4 regions of the Effusibacillus lacus genome follow, and region 1 is predicted to be linked to each of the others. Evidence: riboswitches for the same ligand, from Rfam matches in the RefSeq annotation. Region 1 holds a riboswitch; each other region holds the start of a gene.
What was found. A riboswitch is a leader RNA that binds a small molecule or an ion and turns the genes downstream of it on or off. The one in region 1 is predicted to bind cyclic di-GMP.
Positions count from the first base shown of each region.

Region 2: it holds a riboswitch for cyclic di-GMP, as region 1 does, so the genes downstream of both, EFBL_RS02520 (phosphatase PAP2 family protein) here and EFBL_RS05135 (anti-repressor SinI family protein) in region 1, are expected to answer to the same signal.
Region 3: it holds a riboswitch for cyclic di-GMP, as region 1 does, so the genes downstream of both, EFBL_RS15820 (tetratricopeptide repeat protein) here and EFBL_RS05135 (anti-repressor SinI family protein) in region 1, are expected to answer to the same signal.
Region 4: it holds a riboswitch for cyclic di-GMP, as region 1 does, so the genes downstream of both, EFBL_RS17905 (ATP-binding protein) here and EFBL_RS05135 (anti-repressor SinI family protein) in region 1, are expected to answer to the same signal.

Region 1 covers NZ_BDUF01000020.1:10,989-15,598, reverse strand. Annotated here, with positions in the region: gene EFBL_RS05145 (hypothetical protein) at 1-382, opposite strand, end outside; gene EFBL_RS05140 (hypothetical protein) at 523-1,326, opposite strand; cyclic di-GMP riboswitch class I at 1,703-1,788, shown strand; gene EFBL_RS05135 (anti-repressor SinI family protein) at 1,830-1,979, shown strand; gene EFBL_RS05130 (helix-turn-helix domain-containing protein) at 2,110-2,451, shown strand; gene EFBL_RS05125 (anti-repressor SinI family protein) at 2,618-2,761, shown strand; gene EFBL_RS05120 (hypothetical protein) at 2,917-3,267, shown strand; gene EFBL_RS05115 (AtpZ/AtpI family protein) at 3,330-3,566, shown strand; gene EFBL_RS05110 (hypothetical protein) at 3,569-4,141, opposite strand; gene EFBL_RS05105 (DUF1360 domain-containing protein) at 4,306-4,610, shown strand, end outside.
Region 2 covers NZ_BDUF01000010.1:10,239-14,848, reverse strand. Annotated here, with positions in the region: gene EFBL_RS02530 (glycosyltransferase family 4 protein) at 1-416, opposite strand, end outside; gene EFBL_RS02525 (MGDG synthase family glycosyltransferase) at 445-1,587, opposite strand; gene EFBL_RS02520 (phosphatase PAP2 family protein) at 1,598-2,113, opposite strand; cyclic di-GMP riboswitch class I at 2,519-2,602, opposite strand; gene EFBL_RS02510 (glycosyltransferase) at 2,683-3,117, opposite strand; gene EFBL_RS02505 (response regulator transcription factor) at 3,173-3,877, opposite strand; gene EFBL_RS02500 (sensor histidine kinase) at 3,855-4,610, opposite strand, start outside.
Region 3 covers NZ_BDUF01000086.1:187,226-191,835, reverse strand. Annotated here, with positions in the region: gene EFBL_RS15825 (long-chain-fatty-acid--CoA ligase) at 1-748, opposite strand, end outside; gene EFBL_RS15820 (tetratricopeptide repeat protein) at 891-1,766, opposite strand; cyclic di-GMP riboswitch class I at 1,820-1,909, opposite strand; gene EFBL_RS15815 (HD domain-containing protein) at 2,047-2,625, opposite strand; gene EFBL_RS15810 (YktB family protein) at 2,699-3,319, opposite strand; gene EFBL_RS15805 (glycosyltransferase family protein) at 3,335-4,585, opposite strand.
Region 4 covers NZ_BDUF01000109.1:491-5,100, forward strand. Annotated here, with positions in the region: partial or broken gene EFBL_RS17890 (methionine ABC transporter ATP-binding protein) at 1-739, shown strand, start outside; gene EFBL_RS17895 (methionine ABC transporter permease) at 717-1,382, shown strand; gene EFBL_RS17900 (MetQ/NlpA family ABC transporter substrate-binding protein) at 1,419-2,267, shown strand; cyclic di-GMP riboswitch class I at 2,414-2,500, shown strand; gene EFBL_RS17905 (ATP-binding protein) at 2,721-4,436, shown strand; gene EFBL_RS17910 (DEAD/DEAH box helicase) at 4,536-4,610, shown strand, end outside.

The DNA of each region.
Region 1 (4,610 bases):
CAGCAGTACTAAACGCCTGCCCTTGAATGGCAACTACATCCGTTCCCTGCGTCTGGGATGCGGTGGTTGCTGCTGTTTGAACCGGGGGAGTCGTTCCAGAACCGCTGGTGCTTACACCTTGAAATTGAACGGCTCCAATTTGTGTATCCTGGTTCTGGCCGGCCGGGTTGGAACCCGATGTGGCGACAGACTGTTCTTGAACTGTCTCAATTTGTGTTTCCTGTGTTTGGGTGGTTGTACCCGTTTCGGGCGTGCCGGTTGATTGGCTTTGCGGCAAACTTGTCTCAGTTGTCTGGGTTTGGGTGGCTTCTTCCGCATGAGCAAGTGGAGAACCCATACTGAAAGCCATAACCAATGCGGTTACTGCACTTTTTCTAATCATTTTGCTATCCTGCTCCCTCATGTAATCTCGGTCTTCTTACGAGTTTTTTAGATGTATATGTAGTTGGCTGATAGAAATTAACTCCATCCTTTTCCGGGATGGAGTCAATTTCTTCTATGCTGTGACCAGCTTTATAGCTCTTAATCGATCAAGTCACCTGTTGTAGAAGCACTTTGAGATTGTACAACAGTTACATCCGAATTTTGTTTTTGGTTGATATCATGACCTTTCGCAACAGAACCTTGTTGGGTAACATTGGCAGATTTTTGTTTTTGATCGATTAATCCGCCTTCAGCAGATTGATCTTGCTCAGTCCAGTTGTCCGATTTTTGCTCCTGTGAGTTGTTGCGTCCCTTTGCCTTGGAGAACTGGTCTGTGCTGTTGGAAGATTTTTGTTGCTGACCGATAAATCCGCCTGCAGCAGATTGACCTTGCAGAGTCCAGTTGTCCGATTTTTGCTCCTGCGAATTGTTGCGTCCCTTTGTCTTGGAGAACTGGTCTGTGCTGTTGGAAGATTTTTGTTGCTGACCGATAAATCCGCCTGCAGCAGATTGACCTTGCAGAGTCCAGTTGTCCGATTTTTGCGATTGGGAACCCGATACCGGGCGACGGTATGTACCGTTGGCTATTTGGTATTGTTCGGTCGATTCTCCGGATCGTTGTTCTTGGCCCACAAAGAATCCTTCAGCCTCTTGGTACTGATCGTTGTACTGGTCAGCTTTCTGGGATTGCTCCAGACCGTCAGCTTGGTTCGCTATTTGTTGTTGCCCGAAAAATGCAGGTGCTTTTTGGGTTTGGCCCACCATGGCACCAACACCGTACTGGCTGCTGTAACTTTCCCTGTCAACTTTCTGCTTCTGGTCCACGGATGCGAATGCGGAACCTGCGCTGGCCATTACCATAGAAGTGATCACTGCTGCACTGATTGCAAACTTTTTCCTCATTTTCCTTACCTCCTAGTTTTTCTCGTTCGATTTGTCGAACAATAGTTTCAGTATGTACCTAATCAAAATAGGTTTAAACCTTCTTCGCGAGCCCGCTTGTTCGTTTTATCGAACCCGCATTCAAAGTATAATCGGCTTTTATAGAAAACAAAAATCGTAAATTCTTTCATTTTTCGTTGTATAGAACGGTTTTTGTTCATTATAGTGCACAAATCTTGTCCAATCTTTTATTTTGTTAGTTATATAGAACGTTTGTTGTTTCTTATAATGAACATAACCTGAGACACCAACAAGCGTCGAACAAAATCGAAATAATTCGAATATTTTTAATTGATAATTACTATAATTTAAATTAGAATTTTACTGGGGTAAAGCTTCCGGATAAAGGCAAACCTGACTGAAAGGCAGGGGCGCAAAGCCACAGGTCTAAGGTTTCCATACTATGATGGCTGGGCTGCCAATTGGAAAGCAATTTGAGCTGACCATTGGAGGGGTAAGGGGAAATGGTATCCATCGAGGAAGCTGTCAGTCTACCGTTGGATCCGGAATGGGTAGACCTGATGAAAACTGCGCGAGAGATGGGCATTACACCGGAGGAAGTAAGAAGTTTTCTTGTACAGGCCTCATTGGAATTATCGGGATTCAAAAGCTGACCGGATGATTAGGGACAGAAACAAGGCGACAGTCTTCACTGTCGCCTTTTGCTGGGTAAGCCTACAAAAATGTCAACTATATGATATAATGAACGAAACAATTATGAAACCTGATTGAGGAGGCAAGTCAGTGATCGGGAAACGAATCCAACAATTGCGTTTAGAAAAGAATCTCTCATTAACTGAACTTGCTGACCGGGCAGGTGTGTCAAAGTCATATCTCAGTTCCATTGAGCGGGATATTCAAGCCAATCCATCCATTCAATTTCTTGAGAAGATCTCCGCCGTCCTGAATGTGGATATCCAGACCCTGATTCTTTCCAATTCTGCTAAAGATTCCGATGCATTGGATCGCGAATGGCTCACCCTTGTCCGGGAGGCAATGGATTCTGGAATCAGCAAAGAGCAATTTCGTGAATTTCTTGAGTTTAACAAATGGCGGCTGCAGAATAAACACAATGAATCCCAATAGAGGGAGTACCCTGGAAGTGCTCCTCTTTTCTTTTCCAGCCCTTGCCCTTTATTCGTAAATATTGTTCAATCTTTGCGCTTAACCTGGTTTTTACAATGTGAATGAAACTCTAATAAACGCATAGAATCAATTGTGGGGAATTCTATGGCAGTGGAGGGGTAAGGGAATGATTGTAACGGGTGAGGCATTATGCAATTCCACCTTGGATGATGAATGGATCCAACTGCTGTTCATCGCCAGGGAAATGGGTATCCAACCTGAAGAAATAAGGGCTTTTCTGACACAAGCCTTACAACGGCCCACTGATTAGTCAAATGTGCAATTGCAGTTACTAGCGACATTGGGGATGTCGCTCTTTTTTTGTGATTGCCATGCCCGCGGGGGGAAGATCAAATACTTTCTCAAATACGGCAAACATGATATCATGACGTAAAGCTCCATATCCTATAGAAAAGGGGGCTGTCTATGAACCGCTTTCTTAACCTGAAATCTCTGTCCGGGGAACTGAAACGAACCGAAATTCGGAAAGGAATCGGTTACAAACTGACAACCAAAGAGTTTATCCTGCAGCGGGAGGACCAGACCTACCACATTCTGTTCGAAGATATTCTCGGTCTGATTCAACGGGAATCGATGGACGGACGCCCGGACGAAAAAGGAACGCACAAGATTATAACGAACAGGATACGTGTTTATAACCGAAGCGGAGTGTTTGAAAAAGGAGCTGCCACTCTGTACGCGTCCCTGTCCGACAATTTCTGCAAACTGTTTCTCGATTATCTGGAGCGGTCCCACCGTTCCGCCCCAGGTACGTAAAAAGAAAGCACCGATGGCAAGTGTTCACACCGGTGCTTTTTCTGACTCTATATCATTGGAGGGTGAAGACCGTGCAAGCTCCCAAGAAGTCCGACAAGAAAGACAATCCGTGGCAAGCGTTGGGGTTGGTGTCAGCCATTGGAGCCGACTTGGCCGGTTGCGTGCTCGGCGGCGTCTACCTGGGAATGTGGCTGGACGGACAGATTGGCACCGCCCCCGTTTTTCTGATTGTGGGTCTGGTTACGGGTCTTGCCGCCGGAATCTATGGTATTATGCTGTTGATCAAGAGGTTCATGTAGAATCAGGAACGATTCTGGGATTTCAGGATTTCGTCCACTTTGGCCAGTTCCTGCACAAACCCCTGCAGCACTTTCACATACTCCTCCTCCAGTGTCCTGTCCCCGCTGGTTCTGGCCTGCATATATTTGTCCATAATCAGGTAGATATGCCCCATTAATGCTTCCCGAGTGATCCTCAAGTCAAAATCAGCCGATAGTTTGCGTTCCACATACGGCCCTTCGTCCATAACCAATCCGTTTACATACAGGGTTCTCCACAGCTCGCTGCGGCCCGTGCCGAATTTCTCCGCCCGGAGACCCGAAGTCCGGATCAACCAGTCAATGGCTTGCACCAACCGGCCGTCCCCTTTTTTCACCCTCAGATAATCGATGTGCAGCTGATAGTAGGAAACCTGCTCGTAAATGTAAAAAGTGATTGTCTCATCATTTTGCAAAATGGAGATGGCCGTCATCTTCCCCCGAATCTTTTCATCCAGAATGAGCCCCAGTTTCTGCACATACTTCTTCCAGTCCACCAGATCATCCCGAGAAACTTCACCAGCGACATTCCGATAGATGATGATTTCTTCCGCCACAGCCTCTCCCCCCTTTTGCTTATCCAGAGGCTGAATTTGTATATCATATGAGGCTGGGACAGAAAAGTGATATCATACAAGCCCATTGCTCGAATAATGGACGGAAAAAACTGCGACGCTAAGATCATCGGAAATGAAACTTCAAGTTATTGCCGGAGGGACTCATGGAGAAATTGACCTGGATGACCTATGTCATGCTCATATTGGCCAGCTATCGGTTCACCCATTTGATCGTGTTTGACAAGATTACGGAGTTTCTGCGAGACCCATTTTTGCGGAAAAAAAGAATCGTTAACAGCGAAGGCCATCCGTCAACGAAAAAGGTGCCGACTTCCATGTTCGGTTATTTGCTTAACTGCTATTGGTGCGCGGGCGTTTGGAGTGCCATCTTTCTGGGTGGCGGCTACCTTCTGTTCCCCAGGATTGCACTGCCTTTTATCTTCATCTTCTCCATTGCGGGTGCACAGGC
Region 2 (4,610 bases), on a different contig from region 1:
AGATAGGACCAGAGCATTTTTTTGAGGAAAGACAAGCGGTAGTAATCCAGGTACTGGTCAAAATTCGTATGGTAAGAGGCGACCATTGGAACGTTATGGCGCTGGCCAAAGCGGAGACCGATCAATCCCAGCGTGAAAGGCGTTACCAGGTGCAACAGATCCGGCTTGAATTCGAGGAGTTGTTTTTCTATCTTTGCGTAGCGGGACAACGGAATGCGGCATTCGGGATACAACGGAAACGGAAAGCTCAGCACCCGCCGGATATGATCCGTATCTTCAACCCGTTCCGCATCGTCAGGAGCAAACACCAGAAACTCGATTCCTTTTCTTTCCCAGTAGTTGACCAAGCGGTTCAGCGTCATGGTGACTCCGTTAACTTGAGGCGCAAACGTGTCTGTAAACAGTGCAATCCGCAAACCAATCCCCCCTTGATATCTGACATATTTACCGGATCATCCGCAGGCGGGAGTGCCGTCCACGGTGTTCCAGCGCTTTCTCCATCACAGCTTCCGCAATTTCCTCGGCAGCTTTCGGACGACGGATGGTCTCCATGCGTCTGATCATTGTTTCCCGAACCGTCTTGTTCTCCGCAAGATAAAGAGCCAGATCAGCCGCTTCGTCCGGTGTATCCGCGGAATAAGCCACTCCCAACCGGGTCATCAGCTCCCCGTTTCGCTGTTCCTGTCCGGGTATCGAAGTATACAGCACCATCGGCAGTTTCATGGTCAGGGCTTCCGATACGGTCAAGCCGCCCGGTTTGGTAACAAGCACATGATGTTGGGCCATCAGCCTGGCAATCTGTCTAGTGTACCCGTATATAGTAATGTTGCCGTTCTGTCCGTACCGGCTCTCCAATTCTTCCTGCAGGGTCTGATTGTGGCCGCAAACCACAGTGATCTTGCAAGCGCCGCAGGAATCGGCAATCGACTCGACCATTGGGGTTACGCCGATTCCCAAGCCTCCGCCCATAATCAGAATTCTGTTTTCAGAATCCGGTCTGATACCCTCTGCGGTTTCCGAACCGGATAACGCTTCCAGAAACGAACGGGATACGGGAATCCCTGTCACCCGGACTTCTGCGGGATAACGGAGACGCTTATGCAGAACGTTTGCGATTGGTTGCGCAGGAACGCAGTAGAGATCCACCCCTTGGTGTGTCCAGTATCCGTGCATATCAAAATCGGTAATGACTGTACACAAGGGAACCTGCAGCCCCTTGCGTTTCATTTCCGCGATCAGGCACGCCGGGAGCGGGTGCGTGCAGACAACCGCATCAGGAGCCAGGCGTCTCAACCAGGAACCTACGTCTTTTTTCAACACACGGTGAACAATCAGGCGGCTGAACCCGTTCATTTCCTTCTCCCGCTGCCACTCGTACCATTTCCCCCACCAGCCCGGCCGCCGGGCCAGTGTTTCCAGATACAAGGCGCGAGTCACTTTTGCCGTGAGCGGGCGAAACGTATCCAGCAGGTTCAGTCTCGTCACCCGCGCATCCGGGAAGGATGTCAGCAACGATTCTTCAATCGCGGAGGCAGCCCGGTCATGACCCGCTCCAATCGATTCGGACAACAATACGAAATGCGGCATGGGTCCCTCCTTAAGCTATCACCAATGCGGTAACGGTACCAAGCATTGCACCGATGGCAATGTCAGTCGGATAATGCAAACCGAGATATACCCGGGATAAAGCCACGAGTACGGCCACACCGTAGAACACAGCCGTAAAAGCGGGAAATGCAATTGTCAACACGGTCGCCATGGAAAAAGCGGCCGTCGAGTGTCCGGAAGGAAATGACGCGTCACAGAGCAACTTGCGCCCGGTGCATACATCTTCAAGGGCCTGATAAGGCCTTCGCCGCGGATATACTTTCTTGCACACGCTGACAACCAGATGACTGATCAACAAACTCAAAGCCATATGAACGCCCGTCTTCATCAGGAACGAATTGCCGAAGAGCAGCAAAGCCAGTGCCAGCAGAATGCTCCAGACCGCCCCTCCGAAGTGGGTGATGCATGGCATTATTTTGTCCAGCAGCGAGGATCTCAAACTATGGTTCACCCAGAAAAATGTCGTGATGTCTCCGCCCCGTACCCAATCGGTCATTTTCTGCATCAGGTGGTTCCTCCCTTCCTCTCAGTCTTAACGTACCATCGAATTATTAAGAAAATATAAAGGTTAGCTTAAGAATTCAAATACTAGCGCTTATCTTACAAGTGCAAAAAGCGCTTCTTGGAATGTTTCAAGAAGCGCAGGGAATTGTCGGAACAACAGGATCAGGACACTTTCTTTTCCGGTTCGGGGTCATCAAGCAGCAGATTGCGGGTCGAATCCTTAAACTCCTTAATGGTTCTGCCGAAGACACGCCCCAATTCCGGCAGCTTTTGTAAACTATGTGTAAAAACGGCAAACAGACCAAGAGATCCCTCAGGAGAGGGATCTCTTGGTTGTGGGGGGTAGGGGGATTCCAAAAGGGTCAATGAGGAAACCTTTTGTGGGATTGAGCAATTCACCGGAACAATCAGCAGCCTGGCGATCATAGCTTTCGCTGTAGACCCATGGCTTTGCGTCCCTGTCTTTCGATCAGGTTTGCCCTTTGTGATTGACTCATTCCTTGTCTTAAATTTTACATATGTCGACAAAATAGTACATAGGACTGTAGGACTATTTTTCGGGAAATTACTTTATAATTCGACAATTACCGCCAAATAAGGGATTATTTTCCTGTTATTTTTATATCCCCGCAGGTCGATCAGGAGAAACGGACTCTCAGTTCCTGTTTCTGCCCACAATGCCCGTATCAGCTCCGGATCAAATTCCTGACTGCTTTCCACCAGTTCGATTCTGGCGTCATTTTCTTCCAGGCGTCTTATGATTTCCCGGGTCGTATCCCGGGATCCGGTATCCACCAGCACAATCCGCATCTCTTTTTTGGACAGAAACGCCCTGTAGCAGATAGTGCGAAGGAGTCCCTCCACGTAATTCTCCCCGTCCTGCACCAACAGTACCAAAGTCAGGCGGTTCTCTGGCGAGGAACGTCTATAGAAAAAACGGACCAGTTTGGTTACCCCTACAATCAAGCCGTATACGGCAAAAGCCCATATCAAAAGGGCCAGCACACCTGCCACCTCCCCTTGTGGTGTCAATATATGCCGGCCCCTATGTAGGCGTTCGTCAGAGTCGGACCCACCCGCGTCGGGCAGCTGTAATAACAGCTTGGGTTCGGTCATCAACCCCGAGTTTTCCCAGTATGGAAGAAACGTGATTTTTCACCGTTTTCTCCGAGATAAACAGGGTTTCCCCAATGTTCCGATTGCTTTTTCCTTCCGCCATTAAACGCAGAATTTCCATTTCCCTTTGCGTCAGCAAATCCTGCCAGGTGTCCTGTTCCACGGCAGTTGCGATTTCATCCTGGAACACCCTGCCGCCACCCATCTTGTAGCTTAGCCGTTTAAATTCATTGATCAGCTTCGTTGTAACCTGAGGATGGATAAATGCCGTTCCGCCGGCCACCTGTCGGACCGCGTCAACCAGGACTTCCGATTCGACATCTTTCAGGAGATACCCGTTGGCTCCTGCACGAATTGCTTCGAAGATGTAGGCTTCGTCGTCATGAATGGATAAGATAAGAACTTTAATTGCCGGGTACATCTCTTTGATCTGCCTTGTTGCTTCGACTCCGTTTCTTTCCGGCATGTTAATGTCCATCAGGATTACGCTCGGAGTCATTGTACCGGCCAAAGCCACGGCTTGTTCGCCGTCAGTAGCTTCGCCTATAATTTGAAAATCTTCTTCCAGCTCAAAAATTCGTCTCAATCCTTGGCGAAATAACGTGTGATCGTCCGCCAAAACGATCTTAATCGGATTCTGAGGGCTCATTTGCTTTGCCTCCTTGATGAGATATCGGCAGAGTAATGATCACTTTGGTTCCCTCTCCGATCTTTGAACGGAATTGCACCCGACCCCCAAGCAGTTGAATCCGCTCTTTAATCCCCAACAACCCGTAATGCCCTTTCTCAACCAGCTTGCCCCTTGCTTTCTTTGTGTCAAACCCTTTTCCGTTATCCGCAATATGGACAACAATTTCAGTTTCTCTCATCTCAAGCCTCACTGTGGCAAGCGTAGCTTCCGCATGCTTGCGTATATTGGAAAGCGCTTCTTGCACCGAACGGAATACCGCCACTTCCAAAGGGCCCTGCAGCCTTTTTTCCTTCCCGAGCAGGATGAAATCGGTCTGGATCCCATGTTTTTCCTGAAACTTTGCAAGATAGCGTCTTAATGTGGGGGCAAGTCCCAAATCATCCAGTTCCATGGGTCGCAGGTCAAAGATGATTTGTCTGACTTCCGACAGACTGTCACGAACCATCTGCTTCAGTTCGCGCAGCTCCACACGAACTCTGTCCACATCCCGGTCCAGAACTTTCTCCACAATTTCGGATCGCAAGACCACGTTTGCCATCATCTGAGCCGGACCGTCATGAATCTCCCGCGCCAACCGGCGGCGTTCTTCCTCTTGTGCCTGAATCACCCGGATACCGAGATATTGCTTTTCCTCAACCGATTCGAGAATCGCGTCAATGTCCTGATGCTCTCCCGACAGGTAATTAAGAGC
Region 3 (4,610 bases), on a different contig from region 1:
CGAAACGCGGAAGCAGAATCAGCAAAGCGCCTCCCACAATTCCAGCATTCATGGCCGATGTCATGGCATACACGTGAAACAGGGGAATTACAGTCAACACCCGGTCTTGCACAGTCTCCTGAGACCTCATCAGCAAGTGGCTCTGATAAGCATTGACAACCAGATTCCGGTGGGTGAGCATCGCACCCTTGGAGCGACCGGTAGTGCCGCCGGTATACTGCAGCACCGCCACATCATCAGGTGACAGATCCGTTTGAGGAGTCGGTGCGGTTGCCCCTGCCACAAAAGCTTCAAACCCAACCGAACCATCTTCGTATGTCTTTGCTGCAGGAGGCAGTTCTACTATAATCTTTTTCACAAGCTTGGCGGAACTGGGTGCTCCTGCCGCTTTCGGGAGCAGCGGGCCAAATACCACCAAGGCCTTCGCGCCGGAATCACTCAGGAAATGTTCAATTTCCCGCTCAACCGACATGGGATTGACCTGCACAACAATGGCTCCGGCCATCAGAATCCCATAGTACGCAATCACATATTGCGGGCAGTTGGGAAGCATGATGGCCACCCGATCGCCTTTTTCAATTCCCAATTCACGGAGTCCTGCAGCAAATCGCCCTGCATAGCCATAGAGGGTTTGATAGTTGATTTGCTGACCGTAAAAGTAAATGGCTCCTCTCTCAGGAAAGCGCTTACAAGTTTGACCCAGCATTTGAGGTAATGTCATGTTGCTGATCTCTTCCAGTTTCACCATTGGAATCCCCTCTCTCAGCATTAATAAAAAATTTCAATAAATTTGTACTTCTTTGTCTTTCTTTATTCTATAGCATAATTCCTGCCTCTTTCAATTGCAGTAAACTGCAGTAAACAACAGGCATCCAAACAAAATCCGGCACTTAATGCCGGATCCCCTCGCTAATTTCTCTGATTCGTTGTTGGCATCCCTCCATCAACACCGTTTGGCCCGTCTTGAGGAACAAGTGTGTCAGCAGGTTCAACACTTCCAATTCCAGAACCGGAAGCCTATATTCATGGCAAGCAGCCAATGCCTGCTTCAATCTGAAAATGGCTCCATGCCAATCTTTTTGACTGATCAGTACCAGGGTCATTGCCAGCAGAGCTTTAATCTGGCCGTCTGCCGATTTCTCCTTCCGGTAAATTTCATATGCCATCAGCAGGGCCGCAATTGATTCATCCAGCTTCCCCTGTTTGTACAAGACTCTTGAATAGATCTGCCATCCTTGTGCCGCATCGGTTGCGTTGGTGCAAACTGACAATTGTTTAAGGGATAGAGCGCAGTGCAGGGCCGCTTGCTCAAGTTGGTTTCGTTCCATCAAGCAGACCGTCACCAACAGTTCGGCCAGTCCCGAGTTGTGAACGTTGCCCGCTTGATCGAATTGACCACGGGCTTGAGATGCCATTTTCATGGCTCTGCTCAGACTGCCCGCCCGGTAAAAGACCATAGCCAGCAGCAACAGCATGTTTCCCTTTAATTTGCCCAAGCCGCTCTTTTGAACTGTGTACCTGTGTTCCAATTCTTTCAATTCTTTTCTGTATGGATAGAGATACAACGGAGTAATTCCCGTCTGGTAGGATCTTTCCTTGGCCAATTCCAATACATGCTGTTTCACGGTTCCCAACAGAATCCGCAGTTTTGCTGCAGAGTCTCTTTCATGACTTACGCAGTCCAGCACCTTACCAAGCAATAAATCCAGCGACTCCCCTGCATTTGTTGGAACCGGTTCCGAATGGTTGCGAACCCGCAAACTCATGCAAACTCCTCCCAAACAATGATTTTGTCAGGGCAGACACATAAGCGTATACCTGTGGCGGCCCGGCTGTCATAGAAAGCAGTGCCCTCCTTAGACCCGCAGCTTTGCGTCATCTCCTTTCGGAGATTTTGCCTTTTTCTACAGCGTATTTCTCTAATAGGTACAACGATTGCCGAGAGATTCCTATAAAAAATATAAAAATGCGTCAAAAGTCCCACTCTTTTTGGGCTTTTTCGACGCATTTCGACAAGATAATCCCGTCAAATCTGCTGGTTTCTGCCTAAGCTTCCAATGCAATCCCGCGCAATCCCAGCTCGTCGGCTCTTGCCTGGAGTGCAGCAATGACAAATTCAATATGTTCGTCCAAATCGACTCCCAGCTCCTCAGCCCCTTTGTACACGTCTTCCCGGGAGACCCCTTTGGCAAACGCTTTGTCTTTCAGTTTCTTCCTGACCGCTTTCACGTCCACGTCAAAGATGCTTTTGGTTGGTCGAACCAGGGCAACCGCCATAACGAATCCGGACAATTCGTCTACTGCAAACAGCGTTTTATCCAGCAGTGATACCCTTGGAACGCCTGAATACTCGGCGTGGGACAGGATTGCATGAATCACGTCTTCCGGATAGCCCATTTTTTGAAGAATTTCGCAACCTTTAAAAGGATGCTCCTCAGGAGTGGGATACATCTCGTAATCAAAATCGTGCAGCAGCCCGACGATTCCCCATTTCTCCACGTCTTCGCCAAACTTTGCCGCATAGGCACGGATGGAAGTTTCCACCGCCAGCGCATGCTTGATCAAACTTTGGCTCTTGGTGTATTCGTTCAAGAGATTCCATGCCTCTTCCCTTGTGAAATTCATTCTTCTCACTCCGTTTTCTAAATTGTTTTCCAGGGCCCCGCATAGCATGACCGGCAATTGTTTGCCTTACAAGCTACTGGGGTGACAGTTTATACAGCGGTTCCAGTTGGAGCATGGTTTGCCGTGCCCTGTCCAGAAACTCCCCGCCCGACATGGATATTGCTTCTGCTCGCGGGATTTCGATCCCGACCAGCAGTTCCCCATTCTTGTTATGTATGAGTTTTCGGGTGAAGATGTCAATTTTCTCATTCATCTCCGAATGAGGGACGGGCTTTGGTTTCACGTGGTCATCGTACCAAAGCATGGACCCCGGAATTTTATCCCTGACCTCCGGCCATTGCCGCGCCAGTTGTTCCCCGAATTCTTTCTTGTGCAAGCATTCGTAGATGATGGCAAACTGCACGAAAGCATGGGTAGACCACAATCCGACTTGAAAATGGGGCAGCATCTTATAGCCGCGAGGATTTGTGGCAAAGCTTACCCAGGAATCGCTGGGGGGGTTGGTTTTCCGCCGGGCATGTTTGGCCACATGCGCAAAGAACTCTTCTCCGTAATGGGCGGACAAATCCGGAGCCAATTCTGTGCCGATCGCTTCAAACTTGGGACGCACTCTGGTCTTGAGGGCCTCCATTCGGGGCTCCAGCCCTTCCACTTCAAATACAGCAAAGTCTTCTTCTTTCCATCCGGCAAACATTACCTTCCTCCTCCCTTACAATTGCTGGAACAAACGGACTAATTCTTCCGCCACCGATTCGGCGGTAAACATGTCCGTATCATTCTCATCCGCAAGCTTTTGGTAGCGATCCAGATTTTGCGCCATGCGGATCAATTCCCCGGCAACCTTCTCCGGTTCCCGCGGATCGACAACAGGAAATCCGAACTTGCGAATCAGTCGGCCGGTAGTCCCCTTTTCAGACGTTATTCCCATAATCGGCTTTCGCGCGCCGAAATAATCAATCAGCTTGGAAGGCAGGAACAGATTGACGTCACTGGGCGCATCAATCAGGAGCAAAATATCGCTTTTCCGCATTTCGGCAAGACTCTGCAAATAGGGAACCTGGCCAACCCGTTCGACGGTAACTCGAACTTTGGGCAAGTATTCATCAAACAGCGGCTGGTGACGCCAGTCCACATTGCCGATAATCCGGAGACGCATCCGTTCTGCCACTTCCGGCGCCTGCCTCTCAACCACTTCCAACGCCCGAAGCAATGGCTCCGGCGAGCGCAGCCCGTAGAAGTCTCCTATATAGGCTACAGCAATTGGGGCTTTGTGGCCGCCAGCAGCAGATTCTGAACGGACATTGCCGTTTTCCCCACTCCTATTATCATGGTACAGCCTGTCCACATAATAATGGGGCAGCACCATCGATATTCCTTTCACGTTGACATCCTTGTAGTGAGAGGCAACCAGATCCCGAATCTCCACCGTCGGGAAAATGAATCGGTCTGCGGCCTGAATCACTTTCGACTCGTTCTTGTTCTCCACCTGATGCATAAGGTCCAACGGATACTGATGGTACGGGTTGTGGGCCCAGGGATCGCTGAATTGGGCTACCCAGGGAATGCCCAACTTCTGCTTGAACTCATAGGCTGCCAAATGACTGATTCCCGGCATTGACCGGGAATAAATCAACTTATACGGTCCCGTCAGCTTGTGTCGCAGCAGCACCTGCTCCATCCATTTGGCGTTTACGTCCTGAAACAGGGAAGACCCTTTCTGGTACAGGCGGCGAACGATCTTGTTCAGCGGTTTCGGGTTGTTGTATCTGTGTATTTCAATGTTCTCCGACTGCATAATTTCCGCCAACGTTTCGTCTTTCCGGAAATCGACGTCTTCCCCCGCCGCCACCAGTTCAATTTTGTAGTACCGTGCCAGTTCAGGCAGGATCTTGCCGACCAGAATCGATTCTGCCGACAGGATTGGCGGCGCAAAATACGAAACCATCAGAATCCGTTCCATTGCATCCTCCTCAAAACCTTTGGTC
Region 4 (4,610 bases), on a different contig from region 1:
TGTCTTTCAGAATGTGGCGTTTGCTCTGAAAGCTGCGGGAAAATCAAAGGCTGAAATCCAGAAGCGGGTGCCCGAACTTCTTAAATTGGTCGGCTTATCGGATAAAGCCGACCAATATCCCAGCCAGCTGAGTGGAGGACAGAAACAGAGGGTGGGAATTGCCCGGGCCCTGGCCAATGACCCGCACGTTTTGCTGTGTGATGAAGCAACTTCGGCCCTTGACCCCAAGACTACCAAATCGATATTGAATCTCTTGAAAGAAATCAATGAAACACTGGGTCTGACGATTGTGCTGATTACTCATGAGATGGAAGTCATCAAAGAAATCTGCCATCGGGTGGCCGTCATGAAGGACGGGGAAGTGATTGAGGTTGGACACGTCTACGATATTTTCGCCAATCCCAAACAGGCTTTGACAAAGGAATTTATTGATACGGTGCTCGACTTTGAGCTTCCGCAGCAGATCCTGAGAAACCGCAATCCACAGGGTGTACTTGTGAAGATCCAGTTTAAAGGGCAGATAGCCGAAGAAAGCATTGTATCCGATGTCTTGCAATCTTGTGACATAAGAGGAAACATCATCCACGGAAAAATCGAATATATCCAAAACGTGCCGCTCGGAATTTTCATTATGGAAATTACGGGGCAACCGGCCGAAATTGAAAAAGCTCTGCAGTTGCTAAGGGAGAGAACATCCGAGCTGGAGGTGATCACCAATGTCTTTAACAAAGATTCTTGAGCTCATGCCGGATCTGATCAAAGCGTTTAACGAGACCATGTATATGGTGGGAATATCCCTGACCATAGCCATCCTGCTTGGCATTCCACTCGGCATCTTGCTGTTCGTCACTGACAAGGGGCTTTTCTTCGAAAACCGTTTGGTCAATCTGCTTCTGGGGACTCTCGCTAACATTGTCCGATCGGTTCCGTTTATTATCCTGCTGGTGGCTTTGCTGCCCTTGACCCAATTTTTAATTGGTACAACCATCGGACCGACGGCTGCTTCCGTTCCTTTATCCGTAGCTGCGGTTCCTTTTTACGCAAGACTTGTGGAGTCCTCCCTCCGGGAAATTAACAAGGGGGTCATCGAGGCAGCCATATCAACGGGGGCAACCCCCTGGCTGATCATCCGGGAAGTTCTCCTGCCGGAAGCCCGCCCGGGTATTATCGCGGGACTTACCATTACCGCGATCAGCCTGCTCGGGTTTTCGGCCATGGCAGGCATCGTGGGTGGCGGAGGAATTGGAGACCTGGCCATCCGTTTCGGGTACTACCGTTACGAAAACGAAATTATGTTGTTAACCGTTTTTGTTCTGATCGCGCTTGTGCAAATCATTCAATACCTGGGTGACTGGACAAGAAGCAAAGTGGACAAGCGGTAATCATACAATACATCAAAAGAATGGGAGAGAGGAAACATGAAAAAGATCTGGAGTTTACTTGCTGTACTGGGACTATCAGCCTCTTTAGTGACAGGCTGCGGTGGCGGGAAAACCGAACCAGCCGCCAAACCGGATGCCAAGCCGGCTGAAAAGAAAGAGTTGAAGATTGGTGCTACGGCCGGTCCTTACAGTGACATGGTATCAAAGGCTATCAAGCCTATCATGGAGAAGAAAGGATATAAGATCGAGGTCGTGGAGTTTGGCGATTACATTCAACCGAACCTGGCTCTGGCCAATGGTTCCCTGGATGCCAATCTGTTTCAGCATATTGTCTACCTGAAGAAGTTCTCCGCAGACAAGGGACTGGATCTTTCTGCCGTAATCAGTGTTCCGACGGCTCCGATGGGACTTTATTCGAAGAAGTTCAAATCTCTGGATGAGATCAAAGAGGGAAGCACGATTGCGATCGCCAACGATCCCACAAACCTGGCCAGAACGTTGCTGCTGCTGCAGGATGCCGGCTTGATCAAGATCAAGAAGGATGTCGATGTTTCCAAAGCTTCTGAGAAAGACATCGCAGAGAATCCGAAGAAACTGAACATCAAACCGCTGGAGGCCGCCCAACTGCCCCGTGCAGTCGACAGTGCCGATCTTTCTGCCGTACCGGGGAACTTTGCTCTGGCAGCCAAGATGGATCTCTTGTCAGCATTAAAGTTGGAAAATATGCCTGATGATTACCGGAACCAGCTGGTTGTCAAAACCAAAGACCTGGAGGCCCAATTTACCAAAGACCTCAAGGCAGCCATTGAATCCAAAGAGTTCGAGCAAACCATCGACAGCCAGTTTAAAGGGTTCGGAAAACCGAAATGGATGACCCAGAAGTAATCTTGTATATACAAAAGACGCCAAAAGACGCCATTTGGGCGTCTTTTTGTTATGAAGTGCACGGAATTCGTCTTCCGGAATGCGATTGGCCGGGTAAAAAGGAAAGGGTTTCTCACCTGACGAATATATGGAATGCCACTCTTTGTGGCCGACAACGGCAAACTTCGGGAAACCGGAGGACGCAAAACTACAGGGGCTACGGTAGGAAACTACGAAGCCAGCCAGTTGCCGAAAGGAGGGGACATCATGAGAACAGCTTTCAAAGCAGGCATGTTTACAGCTCTCAACGCACTCGCGATCTTGATTACCTATGGGCAACCATGGTTCTAGTAGGTTGCCGGTCAAGAGAGAATCGGATAAACCCGATTCTCTCTTTTTAATTTTTTCTATAAGTGTTATTATTTAACTTATCGGCACCATCTGATCGGATCCTATTTTGAGAGGGGAGACAGCATGAAGGAAAGAAATTTGTATACATACGTTCTAAGTCTTGTAGCCATATATGCTGTCTGGGAGACGATCATTGATTTCGAGATTAGCAACTGGTTTTTTTATCTGCTGCTCATAGGGCTGGTCATTGTTTGGGATCTGTTTCCTGTCAAATTGCCCAGCGGAATTGAGTATGAGGCTGGTTCCATTGGTTGCTTGTTGATACTGTTTCAATTTGGTCTTTCTGCATGCATGTTGTCATGTATTATCGGCCTATTGTTTGCTTTTTGGAAGAATGCAAAGTCTTTCAAAAAAATTAAATGGTTTCGCTATACGGTCAGCATTGGCATGTATTATCTTTCATTCCTGCTTGCTTACAAAGTGATGGGGTATACGGCTTACCTCAATCCTTACATCCAGGCGTTTGCGATTGCGTCTGTTTTTGAACTTGCTAATCACATACTGATGGCCGGTGTGAAAAAAACGGTTACGGGAAGTGTTACAACCGGTGAATTTTTCGGACCTCTAAAGACCCTGCTTATTCCCGTAATCATGTACACCATTATTCTCCCCCGTTTAATGAGGCATCAGGAGATTCAGGAATGGCTGGATGAAATTTCTTTTTTGGCAATCGCATCCATTACGATCATTTACTTTTCTTCCGCATTTACCAAAGAACTCACAAAGCGCAGAGAGGCTCAAGAAGCCCTGTATCTTGCGCAACAGGAACTGGAGGATACACTCCGCCATCAACAGGGAATGACCTTCAAATTCAAGGAGGCGGATGAAAAATTCATTCATACGCTGTATGACGGGGAATTGATGTACAGGCTCGGGTTTGTCCCGGAAAAAGTGATTGGAAAGGAGTTGTCAAATTTTGTTCCAATAGACATGGCTTTAAAGACCGAAAGTTATTACCGCCGTGCATGGAACGGAGAAGAGAACGTGATCTACGAAGGGGAACTGAACGGGATCATCTATCTGGCTTCTTTGCGCCCAATTAAGCGAAACGGGAAAGTGGTGGAGGTAATCGGGTCCTGCGTGGACATAACCGAGCGGAAACAAGCTGAAGATCTTCTGCTCAAATCAGAAAAGCTGGCCGTCGCGGGTCAATTGGCTGCCGGAATCGCCCATGAAGTGCGCAATCCCCTGACAACGATCAGGGGGATTATACAATTGATGCAATCCGGTCGGATGAAAGAACAGTATTTTGACTTGATAGTTTCAGAAATCGATCGAATGAACCAGATCATTAGGGACTTTTTATCTTTGGCCAAACCCTATTCCACCTCTTTTAAGAGGACGAACCTCCATTCCTTTCTGGAAGATACGGTTCTATTGTTTACGGCTGAAAAAATCATGAGAAATGTGCAGATCGAACGGGATTTCTCGATCGACAACCCTTGGATTCTTTGTGAGGAAGCACAGTTGAAACAGGTATTTATTAACATTATAAAGAACGCGTTCGAAGCGATGCCCAATGGTGGAAATCTGACTATCAGCACGCATGTTTCGGAACCGAATCTTGCGGTCATCCGGTTCTCCGACTCCGGACTTGGAATCCCGGAGGACAGGCTTGACAAGTTGGGCGAGCCCTTTTACAGCACGAAGGAAAAGGGGACAGGTCTGGGTTTGATGGTCAGTTACCGGATTGTTGAGCAGCATAACGGCACAATCAGAATTCAAAGCAAACTCAACGTCGGGACTACTGTGGAAGTGGTTTTGCCGCTGGTTAAATAAACATGAGCATCTGCCGTGCTCCATTTGGTCTGTTCCTGATACTGGCGCATTTTTTAAGGTATACTGTCTTGAGAAGAAATCTTGGCAGGGAGACCCGACATGACGGAACCATTTCAATCATTGACAACGATGAAACCTTTTTTGCAGGAGGCTTGGCGAAAGAACAGCTTTGCA